One region of the Actinomadura sp. 6N118 genome, then DNA from elsewhere that is predicted to be linked to it. Evidence: riboswitches for the same ligand, from Rfam matches in the RefSeq annotation. Region 1 holds a riboswitch; the other holds the start of a gene.

Region 1 (10,250 bases):
CCTCCTGGCCCTTCTGACCTGTGGTGTCGAAATAAACACCGCCTGCGCGGCCGGTAGGCTTCGGGTGTTCGTTGCCAACTCACCGTCCACCAGGGAGTCATGGTGTCCGCCCGGCTCGTCGTCCTCGTCTCCGGCGCGGGGACCAACCTACAGGCGCTGCTCGACGCGTGCTCAGATCCAGCCTACGGGGCGCACGTGGTGGCCGTGGGCGCGGACCGAGGGGAGATCGCCGGGTTGGAGCGGGCGGCCGCCGCCGGGCTCCCCACGTTCACCGTGCGCATCCCCGACTTCGAGAGCCGTGACGCCTGGGACGCGGCGCTGGCGGACGCGGTCGCGGCCCACGAGCCAGACCTCGTTGTCTCCGCCGGTTTCATGAAGATCCTGGGCAAGCGGTTCCTGGAGCGGTTCGGCGGCCGGATCGTCAACACCCATCCGGCGCTGCTGCCCTCGTTCCCGGGCGCGCACGCCGTACGGGACGCCCTGGCGTACGGCGTGAAGGTGACGGGCTGTACCGTGCACTTCGTCGACGAAGGCGTGGACACCGGACCCGTCATCGCCCAGGAGACCGTTCCCGTGGGCTGGCACGACGACGAAGACTCCCTGCACGAACGTATCAAGCAGGTGGAGCGCCGGCTTCTGGTCGACGTCGTGGGGCGGCTGGCCCGCGACGGCTGGACCACGCGGGGCAGGCGGGTCTCCATGAAGTGCCGGACCTGTGGACCAACCGATGAGGGGAGCTCGACCGGTGAGTCGGGTCGCGATTGAGCGTGCGCTGATCAGCGTTTATGACAAGACGGGGCTGGAGGAGCTGGCCCAGGGCCTGCACCGGGCCGGCGTCGAGATCGTGTCCACCGGCTCCACGGCGGCGAGGATCGCCGCCGCCGGGGTGCCGGTCATGAAGGTCGAGAAGCTCACCGGGTTCCCCGAGTGCCTCGACGGCCGGGTCAAGACCCTGCACCCCAAGGTGCACGCCGGCCTGCTCGCCGACCGGCGCAAGGACGATCACGTCCAGCAGCTCGAAGACCTCTCGGTCGAGCCGTTCGACCTGGCGGTGGTCAACCTCTACCCGTTCGCCGACACCGTCGCCTCCGGTGCCAAGCCGGACGAGTGCGTCGAGCAGATCGACATCGGCGGGCCGACCATGGTCCGTGCCGCCGCCAAGAACCACGCCAGCGTCGCCGTCGTGGTGGATCCGTCCAGCTACGGCACGGTGCTGGACGCGGTCGAGGCGGGCGGCTTCACGCTCGAAGAACGCCGCCGCCTCGCTGCCGCCGCGTTCGCCCACACGGCCTCGTACGACGTCGCCGTGGCCTCCTGGTTCGCCAACGTCTACGCGCCGGACGAGGTCGCGGCCGAGGCGCACTGGCCCGACTTCATGGGCGCCACCTGGCAGCGCAAGAACGTGCTCCGGTACGGGGAGAACCCGCACCAGCGCGCCGCGCTCTTCACCGCCGACGACGGCCCCGCCGGGCTCGCCGGTGCCGAGCAGCTGCACGGCAAGGAGATGTCCTACAACAACTACGTCGACGCTGACGCCGCCCACCGCGCCGCGTACGACTTCACTGAGCCCGCCGTCGCGATCATCAAGCACGCCAACCCGTGCGGCATCGCGGTCGGCACGGATGTCTCCGAGGCCCACCGCAAGGCGCACGAGTGCGACCCGGTGTCGGCGTTCGGCGGTGTGATCGCCGTCAACCGCCCGGTGACGGCGGCGATGGCCGCCCAGGTCGCCGAGGTGTTCACCGAGGTCGTCGTGGCGCCGGGCTTCGAGCCCGAGGCGCTGGAGATCCTCACCAGGAAGAAGAACATCCGCCTCCTGGTGTGCCCGGAGGCTCCGGCCGGCCCGGCCGAGTTCCGCCGGATCACCGGCGGCCTGCTCGTCCAGACCGTGGACCGCATCGACGCCCCCGGCGACGACCCGGGCGACTGGGAGCTCAAGGCCGGTGACGCGGCCGACGAGGCGACGCTGCGCGACCTCGCGTTCGCCTGGCGGGCCTGCCGCGCGGTCAAGTCCAACGCCATCCTGCTCGCGGCCGACGGCGCCACCACCGGCGTCGGCATGGGCCAGGTCAACCGGGTCGACTCGGCCCGGCTGGCGGTGACCCGCGCGGGTGCCGAGCGCGCGGCCGCCTCGGTGGGGGCCTCCGACGCCTTCTTCCCGTTCCCGGACGGCCTCGAAGTACTGACGGACGCGGGCGTGCGCGCCGTCGTCGAGCCGGGCGGCTCCGTCAACGACGAGAAGGTCATCGAGGCGGCTCAGAAGGCCGGGATCACGCTCTACTTCACGGGCGTCCGGCACTTCTTCCACTGATCAGTAATTCTCCCGCCGATCAACTCTCCCGCCGATCAACCGGACCGGCCGCAAGACCAGCTGGTCTTGCGGCCGGTTCCGGCGTGTGGGGAGTTTTACGTTTGGACGTTGGTAGCCTCGGGAAACGTCGCGCCTTTCCCCGCATTCGACTTCGGCGCGCCCAAGCGCTGAAGGAGGCGTGATGGACTTCCTGGCCACCCTCATCCTGGGGAACGTCGTGCAGACGGCATCCCTGCTGATGGAGTCCCGTCAGATCATCGGCCTCGTCGCCGCCTTCCTCGCCGCCGTCCTGGCCGCGCAGCTCGGCTGGCACGGCACCGACCGCGTGATCGCCTGGCGCAGCCGCCCCGACCAGGACTGACCGCCGCCCGACCAGGACTGACGGCCACCCCGGCCAGGACTGACTGCGGCGGGCCGCCCCGTTCGATCCGTCGATAGCATGGAGACGAACGCGACTGGCGCAGTCAAGGTGGATTCGACCACCGGGGAGCGAAGGACGGCCTGCACACCGCGCGCCTGGGTGTACGGGCCCCTGAGCACGCGGAGGTACCAATGACGGCACAGGTCCTGGACGGCAAGGCGACGGCCGCGGAGATCCGCGCCGACCTCAAGGTCCGCGTCGAGGCGCTGAGCGAACGCGGCATCTCGGTCGGGCTCGGCACCGTGCTGGTCGGCGACGATCCCGGCAGCCACGCGTACGTCAACATGAAGCACCGCGACTGCGCCGAGGTCGGCATCCAGAGCATCCGCCGCGACCTGCCCGCCGACGCCTCCCAGGAGGACGTCGAACGGGCCGTCGCCGAGCTGAACGCCGACCCCGCGTGCACCGGCTACATCGTTCAGCTGCCGCTGCCCAAGGGTTTGAACGAGCAGCGCGTGCTGGAGATGATCGACCCGGACAAGGACGCCGACGGCCTCCAGCCGATCAACCTGGGCCGCCTCGTCCTGATGGAAGAGGCCCCGCTGCCCTGCACGCCCAAGGGCATCGTCGCCCTCCTGCGCCGCTTCGAGGTCCCGCTGCGCGGCGCCGAGGTCACGGTGATCGGCCGTGGTGTCACCGTCGGGCGTCCGCTGGGCCTCCTCCTGACCCGCCGCAGCGAGAACGCGACCGTGACCCTCTGCCACACCGGCACCCGGGATCTGGCCGCCCACGTCCGCAACGCCGACATCGTGGTGGCCGCCGCCGGCGTCCCCGGCCTCATCACCGGCGACATGATCAAGCCTGGTGCGGCCGTCCTGGACGTCGGTGTCTCCCGCGTCGACGGCAAGCTCGCAGGTGACGTGGCCGAATCCGTCCGCGACGTGGCCGCCTGGGTGGCTCCCAACCCCGGTGGCGTGGGGCCCATGACCCGCGCGATGCTCCTGGCCAACGTGGTGGAAGCCGCAGAGGCCACCCCTCACGCCTGATCCGGCGCGGGAGAAGTGGTGGGCATGAAGGGGTGGGCATTGGTTGCCGCCCGGCGGCGCCGCGCGTCGTACTCCCCCCGGCCCTTGGCCGTCCAGTGGCGGCCGGTTCTGCTGGGGGACGTGAACCGGGGGCAGTGGCCGGACGAGGCCCATCGCGATGACCTCGTTGGCCAGCCGGGTACGGCGGTTGGCGCCCTCGGGGATGCGGAACTTCTGATAGAGCCGCAGCAGGTGCTGCTTGACCGCGGCTTCGGTCACGACCAGGTCGGCGGCGATCTCCCTCGCGGTGGCGGGGGCGACGAAGGCCTCGTCCGAAAGGGCGGGCCGGCAGAGCGAGGTCAGGACATCGACCTCTCGGCGGGTGAGTTCGGGTGCCACGGCGCGCCGCAGCTCGACGTCGGGATCGACCTCCTCGCGGGGGATTCCCCCCATCCGGCAGCGCGCCGTGCCGAAGCTCACGACGTCGCCGTCCTCCAGTACGCGGCGGGCGATCGGCCGGCCGTTGACGCGGGTGCCGTTCCGTGACAGCCCCATGTCGACCACGTATACGTACGGGCCGCGCCGAACGATCTCTGCGTGCAATCGGGACACACTCGGGTCGTCGAGGCGAATGTCCACTCCTCGTCCTCTCCCGACCGTCGTGACGTCGGGGCGCAGCGGCATCACCAGCCCGCTGTCCTCGATCCGCATGAACGGCCCCTCCACGGCAGTCCTCCCAGCTAGTTAGCGACCCCTGTCTGCCGGGTTACCCGGGCGCCCCGGGGTCACACCCTCCTACTGGCGAGTAGGGACTGTGACACAAGGCTTTTCGTGTCCATCCACACGTATCGGACCCCATCTGTATCAGCTCTCCGGTGAGTGGTTCCCGGGAGGTGGCCGCCGGACGTCAGAAATATCCGGAGATGCCGCACCGAAACCCGGCCCCGCCGGAGCGGTCGTGCGAGTCTCTGGTTGCGACTAACGTGAGATCTGACGAAACGTTCGCCCCGACACGCAGAGCGAGGCCATGAGCACGGAGCTGCACCGGCGCCGGCGGAGAGCACCCAAGCGGCGTGGCGCCACGCCGCACTGGCTGGGTCAGCTGCCCTACATGATCGTTCTCTGTGGAGTGGCGGGCGCTCTGGTGCTGTGCTCGTTCAACTACTTCCGCAAGGGCTCCGGGTTGATGGCCGCCGCCGTGCTCTTCGGCGCGCTCGCCCGGCTGGTACTCCCCCCGAGCCAGGTCGGCATGCTCGAGACCCGCAAGAAGTGGTTGGACGTGGCCACGATGACGGGCTTCGCCGTGGCCATCGCCGTGGTCGCCTGGGTCGTGCCCGATTAGCCCGACTTGTAGCGAGAGATCCAAAAGGCCGGGGCGAGGTCTAGACCTTTGTTCGCCCTCGGATAGCCTGACCAGTTGAGCCTTACAAGGACTGCTGGCCAGGTGTAGGAAAGGGACAGCAACAGCATGCCCAAGATCAAAGTAGCGGGCCCTGTCGTCGAACTCGACGGCGACGAAATGACGCGGATCATCTGGCAGTTCATCAAGGACCAGTTGATCCTGCCCTATCTCGACGTGGACCTGAAGTACTACGACCTCGGTATCGAGCACCGTGACGCCACGGACGACCAGGTCACCATCGACGCCGCGAATGCGATCAAGCAGCACGGCGTCGGTGTGAAGTGCGCCACGATCACCCCCGACGAGGCCCGGGTGGAGGAGTTCGGCCTCAAGAAGATGTGGCGCTCCCCCAATGGAACGATCCGCAACATCCTCGGCGGCGTCATCTTCCGCGAGCCGATCATCATGCAGAACGTCCCCCGGCTCGTGCCGGGCTGGACCAAGCCCATCGTGGTCGGCCGTCACGCGTTCGGCGACCAGTACCGGGCGACCGACTTCAAGGTTCCCGGCGCGGGCAAGCTCACGGTGACGTTCACGCCCGAGGACGGCTCCGAGCCCATGGAGTTCCACGTCGCGGACTACCCCGAGGGCGGCGGCGTCGCGCTGTCGATGTACAACTTCCGCAAGTCCATCGAGGACTTCGCGCGCGCCTCGCTCCGGTACGGCCTGTCCCGGGACTACCCGGTCTACATGTCGACCAAGAACACGATCCTCAAGGCCTACGACGGCATGTTCAAGGACGTGTTCCAGGAGGTCTTCGACACCGAGTTCAAGGCCGACTTCGAGGCCAAGGGGCTCACCTACGAGCACCGCCTCATCGACGACATGGTCGCCGCCTCGCTCAAGTGGGAGGGCGGCTACGTCTGGGCGTGCAAGAACTACGACGGTGACGTCCAGTCGGACACCGTGGCGCAGGGCTTCGGCTCCCTCGGCCTGATGACCTCGGTGCTCATGACCCCGGACGGTCGGACCGTCGAGGCCGAGGCCGCGCACGGCACGGTGACCCGCCACTACCGGCAGCACCAGCAGGGCAAGCCGACCTCGACCAACCCCATCGCGTCCATCTTCGCGTGGACCCGGGGCCTCGCCCACCGCGGCAAGCTGGACAACCAGCCCGAGGTCACCGCGTTCGCCGAGACGCTGGAGCGGGTCTGCGTCGACACCGTCGAGAACGGTCAGATGACCAAGGACTTGGCCTTGCTGGTGGGCTCGGAGACCCCGTTCCTGACCACGCAGGAGTTCCTGCACGCGCTGGACGTCAACCTCCAGAAGAAGGTCAACGAGAAGTGACCTTCACCCCCGCCAACGCGGGGATCGCTTGACAAGGCCGTCCCGGAGACCTGGGGCGGCCTTCGGCGTTTTCTCAGGTGGGATCGGGTCGTGTGGGATCGAGTCGTGTGGGATCGGGCACCTCGTGCCACCACCGCGTCGTGCGCGCGATAGCCTGACGGGTGAAATATCTCGACGACGAGAGAAACCCAAGGCGGCGCCTCTCGATCAGGCGACAGCAGGAGATGAAGAAGGCAATGGCTCGCACCCCAGTCACCGTCACCGTCACCGGCGCCGCCGGCCAGATCGGCTATGCGCTGCTCTTCCGCATCGCGTCCGGGCAGCTGCTCGGAGCGGACACGCCCGTACGCCTGCGCCTGCTGGAGATTCCGCAGGCGGTCAAGGCCGCCGAGGGCACCGCCATGGAGCTCGACGACGGTGCCTTCCCGCTGCTGGACGGCGTCGACATCTTCGACGACCCCACCCAGGCCTTCGCCGGCGCCAACGTCGCCCTGCTGGTCGGCGCCCGTCCGCGTACCAAGGGCATGGAACGCGGTGACCTGCTGGAGGCCAACGGCGGCATCTTCAAGCCGCAGGGCGAGGCCATCAACGCCGGTGCCGCCGACGACATCAAGGTCCTGGTCGTGGGCAACCCCGCCAACACCAACGCCCTCATCGCCCAGCAGCACGCCCCGGACGTCCCGGCCGAGCGCTTCACGGCGATGACCCGCCTCGACCACAACCGCGCGCTGGCCCAGCTGTCGAAGAAAGCCGGCGTCTCGGTCTCCGACATCAAGAAGATGACCATCTGGGGCAACCACTCGGCCACCCAGTACCCGGACCTGTTCCACGCGGAGATCGCGGGCAAGAACGCCGCCGAGACCGTGAACGACCAGGCCTGGCTGGAGAACACCTTCATCCCGACCGTTGCCAAGCGCGGTGCCGCGATCATCGAGGCCCGGGGCGCGTCCTCGGCCGCGTCGGCCGCCTCCGCCGCCATTGACCACGTGCACACCTGGGTCAACGGCACCGCCGAGGGTGACTGGACGTCCATGGCGGTCGTCTCCGACGGTTCCTACGGCGTGCCCGAGGGCCTCATCTCGTCCTTCCCTGTCACCACCAAGGACGGCAAGTGGGAGATCGTCCAGGGCCTGGAGATCGACGGCTTCTCCCGTGGCCGCATCGACGCCTCCGTGAACGAGCTGGCCGAGGAGCGCGACGCGGTCCGCAAGCTGGGCCTTATCTGACCGCTCTGAATCTGACCGATCTGACGTCGAGGACGTTCTGACGTGACGCGAGCTCCGGGCCGGGCGGCCCGGAGCTCGCTGGCTTTCCGGCAGACACGCTTTCCGGCAGACACGGTTCCGGCAGACACGGTTCCGGCAGACACGGTTCCGGCAGACACGGCGGTGCCGTAAATGTCGGGGATGCCCCGCAAGCTCTCGATAAGGTGGCGGGTCAGCCGTTACGCGTACCGAGGGTGGCGGCGGTCGCCGGGAGGACGAACGGGTGGAGCAGGCGTTTCAAGTCGATCTACGTGGCGTGGTGGACCTGCTCAGCCGGCATCTGTACTCCAGTCCGCGGGTGTACCTGCGTGAGCTTCTGCAGAACGCGGTGGACGCCATCACAGCCCGCGGCGGAGAGGGCGGCACGGTCACCGTCGAGACTCACGACGGCCTGTTGCGCGTCCATGACAACGGGATCGGGCTCACCGAGGACGAGGTCCACCGGCTGCTCGCGACCATCGGCCGTTCGTCCAAGCGGGACGAGCTGGGCTTCGCCCGGCATGACTTCCTCGGCCAGTTCGGGATCGGCTTGCTCTCGGCGTTCCTGGTCGCCGACGAGATCGAGGTCGTGACCCGGTCGGCGACCAGCGAGACCGGGACGGCCGTCACGTGGACCGGCTTCGCCGACGGCCGCTACCAGGTCGGGCCTGGTGAACGCGACGAGCCCGGGACCACCGTCACCCTGCGCCCCCGTCCCGGCTCCGCCGACCTGCTCGCCCCGGCCACCGTCGCCGAACTGGCCCGCGCGTACGGCTCGCTGCTGCCGGTCGAGCTCATCGTGGACGGCGTGGCGATCACCGGGGACGGGCCGCCCTGGCAGGCCGCGTATCCCGACCCGGCGCGCCGCCGCCGGTCGCTCGACGCCTACTGCCGAGAACTGTACGGATTCGAGCCGTACGACGTGATTGACCTCAGCGTGCCCGAGGCAGGACTCTCCGGCGTCGCCTTCGTCCTTCCGCAACCCGTCACGCCGAGTGCCCGCGCCGCGCACCGCGTTTACCTCAAGCGGATGTTGCTGGCCGAGAACGTCGAGGGCCTGCTGCCCGAGTGGGCGTTCTTCGTGCGCTGCGTGGTGGACGCGGGGGAGCTGCGACCGACCGCCAGCCGTGAGTCGCTGTACGAGGACGAGCTGCTGGAGTCGACCCGGGACGCGCTGGGGGAGCAACTGCGCCAGTGGCTCGTCCGGCTGTCGGAGACCGATCCGGCGCGGCTGCGCGGTTTCCTGCGCCTGCACCAGCTCGGCGTCAAGGCGATGGCGCTGCACGACGACGACATGCTGCGCATCGTCGACCGCTGGCTGGAGTTCGAGACCTCCGCCGGTCCGATGACGTTGGCGGAGTTCCGCAAGCGCCACGTCGGCGGCCGGTACACCACCAACGTGGAGGAGTTCCGGCGGTTGTCCGCGGTCTCCGCAGCCCAGGGTGTCGGACTGGTGAACGGCGGCTACGTCCACGACACCGAGATCATCGAACGGCTTCCCGACATCGATCCGGACGTGGCGCTGCGGCGTCTCGACCCGGCCGAACTGACGACCCATTTCGGGGTGCTCGATCCGAGCACGGAGCTCGCACTGCGGCCGTTCCTCGCCGCCGCGCAGCGGGCCCTCGACCGGCTCGGCTGCGAGGTCGTCCTGCGCGACTTCGATCCGCCGTCGCTGCCCGCGCTCTACCTCACCAGCCGCGCGGCCCGGCACCAGGCGGAGCTGGAGGAGGCCCGGGAGCTGGCCGACGACCTCTGGAACGACGTGCTCGGCGCGATGAACGACGCGGTCGAACGGGACCGGCCGCAGCTTGTCCTCAACCATCGCAACCCCCTCACCCGCCGCGTCACCATGATCAAACCCGGTGCGCCGCCGCCTGCCGATTCGGGCCGGGCCGCTTCGGGCCGGGCTGGTTCGGGCAGGGCCCGTTCGGCCCCCGCCCAGGAGGGACTGATCGAGCTCGCGGTCCAGGCCCTGTACGGCCAGGCGTTGCTGCTCGGCCATCATCCGCTGCGGGCCGCCGACACCGCCGTCCTGAACCGTTCGTTCCTTGGCCTGCTGGACTGGGCCGTGCACGACCCGGAGGCCACGCCGTGAGCGTCGACCACGTCTATGACCTGATGGCGCGGGCGGGGGAGCTCCCGTACGGTGAGGCCAAGACGGTCCTCGTGGAGGACGCCCTGCGGCAGGCCGAGGCCGCGGGCGAGCCGGAGCTGGCCTTCCGGGTGCGGATGGAGCTGACCACCGCCTACCAGTACGGCGGGGAGCCGGCGAAGGCGTTCACCACGTTCAGCCGCTGCCTGTCCGACCATGACCGGGAGCCGGGCAGGTTCGACGAGGAGCGCCGGCTGCTCTGGCAGATCAAGTGGATGGTCAACTCGCTCACCCTCTTCCCGGAGATCCCCCTGGATCGGACCTACGCGATCCTGGACGAGATGGAGCGGCGCTACCAGCTGGGCGGCCACAGCTTGCAGGCGGTGTTCCACTACCGGCATGCGGTGGCGCGCCATGTGGGCGATGCCGGGGCGGCCGACGAGTGGTACGCGCGGTGGCGTGCGGCCCCGCGCGACGAGTTGTCGGACTGCGCGGGGTGCGACCCGACCGGGATGGTCTACC
Region 2 (10,250 bases), on a different contig from region 1:
CATGACCGCCTTCGATCTCGGCCGCCGGTTCGGCCTGGTCATCACCATGCTCGACTCCACGTCCCACCTGATGACGCTCGACGCGTTCACAGCGCATCTCGACCGTGCCGCCGCGCACCTCGCCGACGGCGGGCTCTACGTCGTGGAGATGTCGCACCCGAAGGACCGGCTCACCGACGAGCCCAGCGTGGGAACGGCCTGGACGGTGGATCGCGACGGCGTGCACGCCACCGTCCGCTGGGGTGAGCCGTCCGACCGGCTCGATCCCGTCACGCAGATCGCCGACGACCATGTCACGATGACGATCGCCGAAGGCGACCGCGCGCCGCGGGTGATCCGCGACGTCGTGCCCTACCGGTTCTGGACGGCGACGGAGCTCACCGCCGCGATCCGCCTGTCCGGCACGCTGGAGGTGGTGGCTCAGTACGGGGACTTCGGGGAGGTCGGACTCGCTGATCCGGAGGCCTGGCGGATGATCACTGTTCTCCGGCGTGCGGAGCCGTCCTAGGATCTCCTCCATGGAGGTCATTGCGCGCGACGGCACGTGGACGTTCGACGGTGAGGTGCTCCGGATCGTCCCTGGCCGGGACCGGGGCGTGCACAAACTTCGCAAGGCGCTCGGCGAGCTCGTCGTACCGCTGGAGGCGGTGGCAGGCGTGGCGTTCGAGCCGGGCCGCAAGGGCGGGCGGCTGCGGCTGAGGCTGCGCGCCGCCTCAGATCCATTCAGCCAGGCCGTCGCGGGCGGCCTCTCCGATTCCGCCGCCGATCCGTACCGGCTGTCGGTGGACGGCGGGCGCACGGGCGTGGCCGAGTATTTCGTCGACGAGGTGCGCAACGCGATGCTCCTCGAACAGGTGCCGGACGGGCCGTGCGACCGTTACCTCATGCCCGGGCCGCCGGTGCCGGTGAGCGCCTCGGCGGGTGACGGGACGGCCTCGTTCGACGGCGAGCGCGTCCGTCTCGAGTTCAACTGGATGGCGAACTCGAAGAAGGAGGAGGCGGGCCCGCAGCTGTTCGAGCTCGCCGAGATCGCGGGCGTGGAGTGGGCGCCACAGTCCGGGATGGGGTACGGCTGCCTCCGCTTCCGGCTCAAGAAGGGCGACTCCAGGCTCACGGCCGAGGAAGACCCCCAGTGCCTCGCCTGGGGCATCCAGAAGGAGGGCGGCCTGACCGCACTGGTGGCGGCCGCCGTCGTGGCGCACCTGCCGCATCCGGCCGCACCACCGATCGAGATTGAGGCGCCGAGCCCGGAGCCCGCGCAGGCTGAGACTCCGGGCGAGGATCACGACACTTTGCTGCGGCGCCTCCGCGAACTCGGCGCACTCCACAAGGAGGGCATCCTGAACGACGAGGAGTTCGCCACGGCCAAGCAGGCGCTGCTCCGCCGGTTCTGAGACCGGCACGGCGTCAGAACCAGCACAGCGTCAAGACCAGCACAGCGTCAAGACCGGCACAACGTCAAGACCGGCGGGGCGTCACGGCGTCGGTGCCCAGCCGGGCATCGGATAAGCCGCGAGCAACTCGCGCACCTGGTCGGCGATCCGTGCCAGCACGGCCTCGTCGTCCTTGGCGGTGGCCTGCACCACATCGTCGATCCAGGCGGCCACCTGCGGCATCTGCTGCTCGGTCAGGCCGCGGGTGGTGATCGAGCTGGTGCCCAGGCGCAGGCCGGACGGGTCGAACGGCTTGCGCGGGTCGAACGGCACCGCGTTGTAGTTGAGCTCGATCCCGGCGCGGTCGAGGGCCTGTGCGGCGGGCTTGCCGGCGACCCCCTTGTTGGTCAGGTCGATGAGGATCAGGTGGTTGTCGGTGCCGCCGGACACCAGGTCGTAGCCGCGTTCGAGCAGCGCGTCGGCGAGGGCGCGGGCGTTCGCCACGATCTGGCGGGCGTAACCGGCGAAGTCCGGCTGCGCGGCCTCCTTGAGCGCGACCGCGATCGCGGCGGTGGTGTGGTCGTGCGGGCCGCCCTGGAGACCGGGGAAGACCGCCTTGTCGATGGCCTTGGCGTGCTCCGCCGTGGACATGAGCATCGCGCCGCGCGGGCCGCGCAGCGTCTTGTGCGTGGTGGTGGAGATGACCTCGGCGTGCCCGGCCGGCGACGGGTGCGCGCCGCCGGCGATCAACCCGGCGATGTGCGCGATGTCGGCGGCGAGCACGGCGCCCGCCTCCCGCGCGATCTCGGCGAACGCGGGGAAGTCGATGGTGCGCGGGATCGCGGTGCCGCCGCACCAGATCAGCTTCGGCCGCTCCTTCAGCGCCAGGTCGCGGACCTGGTCCATGTCGACGCGGCCCGTGTCGGCGCGCACGTCGTAGCGCACGGGCGTGAACCACTTGCCGGTGGCCGACACCGACCAGCCGTGCGTGAGGTGGCCGCCCATCGGCAGCGACAGGCCCATCACCTTGTCACCCGGGTCCAGGAACGCCATGTAGACCGCGAGATTGGCGGGCGAGCCCGAGTACGGCTGCACGTTGGCGTGCTCGACGCCGAAGAGGGCCTTCGCGCGCTCGATCGCGAGGAGCTCGATCGGGTCGACGTTCTGCTGGCCCTCGTAGTAGCGGCGGCCCGCGTAGCCCTCGGAGTACTTGTTGGTGAGGACCGAGCCGGTGGCCTCCAGGACCGCGGGAGAGACGTAGTTCTCGGAGGCGATGAGGCGGATCTTCTCGTACTGGCGGCGGGCCTCCGCCTCGACCAGCCCGGCGATGTCGGGATCCTGGTCGTGCAGATGGGGAATGGCCGGCTGATGCATGACAACCTCCGCGCTGATCACACCCGGGGCTCGTGACGGGAACCCCCGGCTGAGGGACCCGTACACCCAGGCGCGCGGTGTGCGGACGGTCTTCGCTCCCCGGTGGTGGCTCCACCTTGACTGCGCCAGTCGCGTGGCCGCAAGCATAGCTCAGCTCGGATTGACGGAATTCCGTAAATCCGTAATCTGGAGTCATGAGGACTTTCGCCTTGCACGTGAGCCGCTTCAAGACGCTGATCATCTTCATCGGTGCCGTCCTCGCCCTGTCGACGTACCTGCATGGCAACCGTTGGGTGCTGCTGGCGGCACTGTTCATGATCGTCGCGGGGTTCGCACTGATGCTGGTGCACCCGGCCCGGCTCGCCCCGCAATGCTTCGCCGGCAGGCCGCTGAACGCCCCGGCCGCCGACGACGCTCATGCCGACGGCGCGCCGCGCTCCATTCAGGCGCCGGTACGAGGCAGCTGGGTCCCCGTGCACAGCCCGGCCGACAAGGTGCCCAGCCACGGCGTGGACGCGTATGGCCAGACCTACGCCATTGACCTCGTCCATCACACGGACGAGGAGGACGACTGGTCCGGTGTGCACGCCTGGCCTCCGGCGCGGCGGGCCGGGACCTTCTCCGGCTTCGGACAGCCGATCTTCGCGCCGGCCGACGGTGAGGTCGTCCGGGTGGCCGGCTGGCACCGCGACCATTGGAGCCGCAACTCGTGGATCGCGCTGCCGTTCATGATGGTCGAGGCCATGGTGCGCGAGCTGGGTGGTCCCGGCTTCATTATCGGCAACCACGTGATCCTCGACCTGGGCGACGGCACGTACGCGGCGTTCGCCCACCTCAAGCGCGGCTCGATCAAGGTCAAGCCCGGTCAGCGCGTCCGGGTCGGCGAGCACATCGCCGACTGCGGCAATTCGGGCAACACCTCCGAGCCGCACCTGCACTTCCAGCTGATGGACCGGCCCCGGCCTATGATCGCCAACGGCGTGCCCTTCGCCTTCGAGCGCTACGAGGTCGACGGCGAGGAGCAGCGTGGCGTCCCGGGCGGCCACCGCCCGTTCACCGTGCCCACCACCGATCACGCCCCGGCACCTTGACGATGCCGCAATAAGAAAGTGATTAAACTTCAATGAATCCGTGAGGATCGGGCCCGGGCATGTCACCGGTGCCACTAGGGTCCCTGGATGACCAAAACCGGACAACCCGCCTCACCTATTCCGGGAGCCGTGCCACCGGGGCCCGCGTCGGTGGGTGCCGAGTCAGCGGGTGGCGTGTCACCGGGTGCTGTGCCACGGGGTGCCGCGTCAGCGGGTGCCGGGCGGCTCGGCTGGCTGGACGCGCTGCGCGGCCTCGCCGCGCTCACCGTGGCCTTCCATCACGGCACGGCTCGGTTCATGCCGTCCTTCCACAAGGACGTGCTCGCGTGGTTCGACCCCGGGTTGGCCGGTGTTCTGGTCTTCTTCCTGGTCAGCGGTTACATCATCCCCGCCTCGCTGGAGCGCACCGGCTCGCTTCGCCGGTTCTGGATCAGCCGGGCCTTCCGGATCTATCCGCTGCTCCTGGTGGCGCTGGGCGCGGTCCTGATGCTGGAGGCGGCCTCGCTCGACGTGCTCCCCGGCGGTCTCGTCGACGCGTACGACCCGATCGCCCTGGTGACGTCCCATCTGACGATGTTGCAGGATCTCCTCGCGGTGCCCAGCGCGCTCAAGGTGATGTGGACGTTGTCGTACGAGATGGTGTTCTACCTGCTGGCCGTCGCGTTCTTCACGGCCGGGCTCCACCGGCGGTCGAGCAGCATCGCGCTGGCCCTGACCGTCGCGGCCCTGCTCCTCGCGGGCGTGCTCCCCAGCATGGCGCTGGCCACCGGCGCCGGAGTCACCCCGGTCGTGCTCGGCACCGGCATCACCGTCGTCACCGCCATCGGCCTCGCCTGCTCGCGCAGCCCGGGGATGCGCCGGGCGGGCGCGTTCCTGGGCGCGGCGGTGGCCGCCGGGCTCCTGCTGTTCAACGCCCGCATCCCGGCCTGGGAAGGGTTGATCATCCTCGCGGTCATGTTCACCGGCACCGCGCTGCACCGGGCGGAACAGGGCCAGATCCGGTGGCGCTCGGCCGTCCTCACGGCCGCCGCGGTGATCGGGGCCGCCTGCGTGCTCGGCATGACGCGGCTGGCCGCCTGGAACCCGGAGACCACCGACTGGGCCGTCCGGCGCGCCTGGATCTCCGCCGTGCTGGTGGCGGCGCTCGTCTTCGCGATCGGGTACGCGCTCCGCCACCGCTCCATGCCGCGGATCCTGACCTGGCTGGGAGTGATCAGTTACTCGGTCTACCTGCTGCACCCGGTGGTGCTGGTGGTCCTGGAGGAGATCGTAGGGCGGTCCCCCGCCGACCGCCCGCTCCTCATGATCGCGTTCGTCGCCGCGCTGCTCCCGCTCTCGCATCTCACCCAGCGCCTCGTGGAGGCCCCCGCCCAGCGCCTGGGCCGCCGTCTGGCCCGCCGCGCCGAGCCCTCCGCCGCGCCGCCCAGGCCGCCCGTCCCCCGGGAGGCACCCGAGCCCGTCCTGGCCTCCGCCGGCCCCTGACCCCGCCGACGACGGACCCGGCAACGACAGACCCGGCAACGACAAAGGGCCCGGCTCTCCCGATCGGAGAGCCGGGCCCTGTCGTATCTGTGCATCCTGTGCGTCGCACCCTGTGCGTCTGCGCCCAGCGTGTGGGCCGCGTCAGCGTGTGGTCCGCGCCAGCGTGTGCGCCGTGTGCGCCGTGTCCGTGCGTCCGCCGGTCTCGGGCCGGCGGCAGGCCTCAGACGCGGGCAGCGGCCTCCATGGCGGCCTTGACGGCGGCGCGCTTCTGGCGCAGCTTGGCCAGGGCCTCCTCAAGGATGGCCTCGCCGTCCTCGTCGCTGCGACGCTCCTTCACGTACGCCAGGTGCGTCTTGTAGGGCTCCGTCTTCGGCGGAGCGGGGGGATTGTTGGAATCCTGGCCCGCCGGGAACCCGCAGCGCGGGCAATCCCACGTGTCGGGCACCGCGACGTCCGTCGCGAAGCTGGGGCGGGTCTCGTGCCGGTTGGCGCAGTAGAAGGTCACCCAGACACGGGGGGCTGCATCCCCGCGCTCGGCCTCTCCCATCGGCCCTGCCCCGACACGGCTGCCCCGAATCGCGTTGCCACTACCCACGGACTACTCCTCGCTCAAAGTTCCGCTGCCGCCCGCCTGCCTGACCCCAGGGCGGAGCGGCGATCGTTCGTGTGTCGCCTGCCTGCCTGCTCGGCTCAGGCGCCCTTGCTCTTGAACAACAGCCCGAGGACGATGATCGAGGCGAACCAGATCACGCCCGTGCCGATCGTCAGCCGGTCGAGGTTGCGCTCCACCACCGACGAGCCACCCAGCGAGGACGACACGCCGCCGCCGAACATGTCGGACAGGCCGCCGCCCTTGCCCTTGTGCATCAGGACGAGGACCACCATCAGCAGGCTCGTGAGGATGAGCACGATGGACGTTGCGAGAATCACTGCAGTTGCGCCTCTTCTGGCCACCCCCGCTGACGCGGGGCTTGTCGTATTCAAGGACGGAGGAACGAGCCGGGCGGTTTACCCGTCAGCTACGAAGGGTACGACGAACTCTTCGCTGGTTCGTCAAGAACCCCCATGTCGTCGCCGAATTGATCAGAATTGATCAGACGGGCAGGTCCCGGTACCGGCAGATCTTGACGAACTCACCCGGGTCGAGGCTGGCACCTCCGACCAGTGCCCCGTCCACATCGGGCTGGGCCATGATCCCGGCGATGTTGGCGCCCTTCACCGACCCTCCATACAGGATACGTACGGAATCGGCGATCTCGCCGTCATACAGCTCGGCGAGCCGCGCCCGGATCGCGCCGCAGACCTCCTGGGCGTCCTGCGGGGTGGCGACCTCGCCGGTGCCGATGGCCCAGACGGGCTCGTACGCGATCACGATCGTCCTGGCCTGGTCGGCGGGGATCTTCTCCAGCCCGCCGTCGACCTGGGCCAGGGTGTGGGCGACCTGCTCGCCCGCCTTGCGGACGTCCAGGCCCTCGCCGACGCACATGATCGGCGTCAGTTCATTGGCGAAGGCGGCCTTCACCTTGGCGTTGACCTCCGCCTCGTCCTCGGCGTGGTACTGGCGGCGCTCGGAGTGCCCGATCACCACGTACGAGCAGCCCAGCTTGGCCAGCATCGCGCCGGAGATCTCACCGGTGTACGCGCCGGACGCGTGCTGGGAGATGTCCTGCGACCCGTACTTGATCTGGAGCCGGTCGGCGTCCACCAGCGTCTGCACCGAGCGGATGTCGGTGAACGGCGGCAGCACGACCACGTCGACGGCCTCGTGGTCGGCCTCCTTGAGACCGAACGCGAGCTTCTGCACCAGCGCGATCGCCTCGAGGTGGTTGCGGTTCATCTTCCAGTTGCCGGCCATCACCGGCTTGCGGGAAGGAGCCTTGGGAGCCATGGTTCAGTCCTCCAGAACCTGCAGGCCGGGCAGCGTCTTGCCTTCGAGGTATTCGAGGCTGGCACCGCCGCCGGTGGAGATGTGGGAGAAGGCGCTCTCGTCGAAGCCGAGGGTCCGCACGGCCGCGGCGGAGTCGCCGCCGCCGACGACGGTGAAAGCGCCGGAGTCGATCAGGCCCTGCGCGACGGCGCGGGTGCCGTGGGAGTAGGGCTCCATCTCGAAGACGCCCATCGGGCCGTTCCAGAACACCGTCCTGGTCCCGGCGAGACGGGACGCGAAGAGCTTGCCGGACTCGGGGCCGATGTCGAGGCCGATCCGGTCCGCCGGGATGGCGTCGGCAGCCACCACGCCGTGGTCGGCGTCGGCGGCGAAGGCCGTCGCGGCGACGATGTCGACCGGCAGCACGAACTCCACGCCCGACTCCTCCGCCCGGCGCAGGTAGTCGCGGACGGTGTCGAGCTGGTCCTCTTCGAGAAGGCTGTTGCCGACCTCGTGCCCCTGGGCCTTGAGGAACGTGAAGACCATGCCGCCGCCGATGAGGATGCGGTCGGCCTTGCCCAGGAGGTTGTCGATCACGCCGAGCTTGTCGGAGACCTTGGAGCCGCCGAGCGCCACCGCGTACGGGCGTTCGACCTCCTCGGTGAGCTTCTTCAGGACCGCGACCTCGGTGGCGATCAGGCCGCCGGCCGCGTGCGGGAGCCGCTGGGGGACGTCGTAGACGCTGGCGTGCTTGCGGTGCACCGCGCCGAAACCGTCGCCCACGTACACCTCGGCGAGGGCGGCGAGCCGGTCGGCGAACTCGCCCCGCTCGGCGTCGTCCTTGCTGGTCTCCCCCGCCTCGAAGCGGAGGTTTTCCAGCAGCGCCACCTGGCCGTCGCCGAGGCCGCTCACCGCAGCCTGGGCGGAATCGCCGACGACGTCGCCCGCGAACGTGACGTCGGCCCCGAGCAACTCCCCCAACCGCCCGGCAACGGGCGCGAGCGAGAACTCAGGCTTCACGTCGCCCTTGGGACGGCCGAGATGGGCGCAGACGATGACCTTGGCGCCCTTCTCCCGCAGCGCCGTGATCGTCGGCACGCTGGCCCGGATCCGGCCGTCGTCGGTGATCTTCCCGTCCTGCAGGGGAACGTTGAGGTCCGTGCGGACCAGCACCCGCTTCCCGGCGACGTCGAGATCGTCAATCGTGCGCATCGAAACGCGTGTCCTTCCGGAAGACGACGCCGCCGTGATCACGTGCGAACGTGATCACGGCGGAACGGGCCGATTAGAGGCTGCTGCCGACGAGCTTGACGAGGTCGACGAGGCGGTTGGAGTAGCCCCACTCGTTGTCGTACCAGCCGACGACCTTCACCTGGTTTCCGATGACCTTGGTCAGGCCGGAGTCGAAGATGCAGGAGGCCGGGTCGGTGACGATGTCGGAGGACACGATCGGGTCCTCGGTGTAGGTCAGGTAGCCCTTCAGCGGCCCCTCGGCGGCGGCCTTGAACGCGGCGTTGACCTCGTCCACCGTGACGTCCTGGCCGAGCGTGGCGGTCAGGTCGGTGGCCGAGCCCGTCGGCACCGGGACGCGCAGCGCGTAACCGTCGAGCTTGCCGTTGAGCTCGGGCAGCACGAGGCCGATGGCCTTGGCGGCGCCGGTCGAGGTCGGCACCACGTTCAGCGCCGCCGCACGGGCACGCCGCAGGTCCTTGTGCGGGGCGTCCTGGAGGTTCTGGTCCTGGGTGTACGCGTGGATCGTCGTCATCAGGCCCTTTTCGATGACGAAGTTGTCATGCAGCACCTTGGCCAGCGGGGCCAGGCAGTTGGTGGTGCAGGACGCGTTGGAGATCACCGTGTGGGCCGCCGGGTCGTACTTGTCCTCGTTGGCGCCCAGGACGAGGGTGATGTCCTCGTTCTTGGCCGGCGCGGAGATGATGACCTTCTTGGCGCCGTTGTCGGCGTGCACCTTGGCCTTCTTGCCGTCGGTGAAGAAGCCCGTCGACTCGACCACGATGTCGATGTCCAGGTCACCCCACTTGAGGTTGGCCGGGTCACGCTCCTCGAAGGCCTTGATCGCCTTGCCGCCCACGATGATCTCGTCGGCGGTGGCGGTGACCTCCTCGGGGAAACGTCCGAGGATGCTGTCGTACTTGAGCAGCGTGGCGAGGGTCTGGTTGTCGGTCAGGTCGTTGACCGCCACGATCTCGACGTCGGCCCCGCTCGCCTTGACCGCGCGGAAGAAGTTACGGCCGATGCGGCCGAACCCGTTGATGCCTACTCGGATGGTCACGGAACGACACTCCTCGTACGTCGAAGTCCAGCATGCTGCAGAGAAGCCCCCTGGCCCCTCCATCTGCGACCCTACCGAACCCAAGACCCGCACATCGCCACCGGCGGCGTGTGATGTGAAGGGTGAGTCGCACTCCCCCATCAGAGGGATTTACGGCGACAGCATGTCCGCTGTCAGATTGGCTTCTGTGCCGGGGACGCCCTGGTCTTGAGCGCGTTTGTCGGCCATGGCCAGCAGACGCCTTATACGGCCCGCGATCGCGTCCTTGGTGAGCGGCGGGTCGGCGAGCTGGCCGAGCTCCTCCAGCGAGGCCTGCTTGTGCTCCAGGCGCAGCCGGCCCGCGTTGACCAGGTGCTCGGGGGCGTCGTCGCCGAGGATCTCCAGCGCGCGGGCGACCCGGGCGCCGGCCGCGACGGCGGCGCGGGCCGAGCGGCGCAGGTTGGCGTCGTCGAAGTTGGCCAGCCGGTTGGCGGTGGCCCGGACCTCGCGGCGCATCCGCCGCTCCTCCCAGGCCAGCACGCTGTCGTGCGCGCCGAGCCGGGTGAGCAGCGCGCTGATCGCGTCGCCGTCCCGCACCACGACCCGGTCGACCCCGCGGACCTCCCGCGCCTTGGCGTGGATCTTGAGCCGGCGGGCGGCGCCGACCAGGGCGAGCGCGGCCTCCGGTCCCGGGCAGGTCACCTCCAGTGACATCGAGCGGCCGGGCTCGGTGAGCGACCCGTGCGCGAGGAACGCGCCGCGCCAGGCGGACTCGGCGTCGCAGGCCGCACCCG

The links. A riboswitch is a leader RNA that binds a small molecule or an ion and turns the genes downstream of it on or off. The one in region 1 is predicted to bind ZMP and ZTP.
Region 2: linked by a shared signal. The riboswitch ahead of glyA (serine hydroxymethyltransferase) and the one ahead of ACH34W_RS19840 (bifunctional methylenetetrahydrofolate dehydrogenase/methenyltetrahydrofolate cyclohydrolase) in region 1 are both predicted to bind ZMP and ZTP.

The regions. Positions count from the first base shown of each region.
Region 1 is NZ_JBIRAZ010000007.1:168,912-179,161, forward strand. It holds gene purN (phosphoribosylglycinamide formyltransferase) at 100-765, shown strand; gene purH (bifunctional phosphoribosylaminoimidazolecarboxamide formyltransferase/IMP cyclohydrolase) at 746-2,311, shown strand; gene ACH34W_RS19835 (hypothetical protein) at 2,493-2,672, shown strand; ZMP/ZTP riboswitch at 2,753-2,840, shown strand; gene ACH34W_RS19840 (bifunctional methylenetetrahydrofolate dehydrogenase/methenyltetrahydrofolate cyclohydrolase) at 2,864-3,718, shown strand; partial or broken gene ACH34W_RS19845 (FHA domain-containing protein) at 3,848-4,423, opposite strand; gene ACH34W_RS19850 (DUF3017 domain-containing protein) at 4,725-5,039, shown strand; gene ACH34W_RS19855 (NADP-dependent isocitrate dehydrogenase) at 5,166-6,389, shown strand; gene ACH34W_RS19860 (malate dehydrogenase) at 6,626-7,615, shown strand; gene ACH34W_RS19865 (HSP90 family protein) at 7,878-9,731, shown strand; gene ACH34W_RS19870 (hypothetical protein) at 9,728-10,250, shown strand, end outside.
Region 2 is NZ_JBIRAZ010000004.1:368,164-378,413, forward strand. It holds gene ACH34W_RS12515 (class I SAM-dependent methyltransferase) at 1-508, shown strand, start outside; gene ACH34W_RS12520 (DUF4429 domain-containing protein) at 519-1,394, shown strand; gene glyA (serine hydroxymethyltransferase) at 1,476-2,747, opposite strand; ZMP/ZTP riboswitch at 2,805-2,890, opposite strand; gene ACH34W_RS12530 (M23 family metallopeptidase) at 2,942-3,838, shown strand; gene ACH34W_RS12535 (acyltransferase family protein) at 4,028-5,320, shown strand; gene ACH34W_RS12540 (RNA polymerase-binding protein RbpA) at 5,541-5,915, opposite strand; gene secG (preprotein translocase subunit SecG) at 6,011-6,250, opposite strand; gene tpiA (triose-phosphate isomerase) at 6,414-7,208, opposite strand; gene ACH34W_RS12555 (phosphoglycerate kinase) at 7,212-8,399, opposite strand; gene gap (type I glyceraldehyde-3-phosphate dehydrogenase) at 8,473-9,477, opposite strand; gene whiA (DNA-binding protein WhiA) at 9,628-10,250, opposite strand, start outside.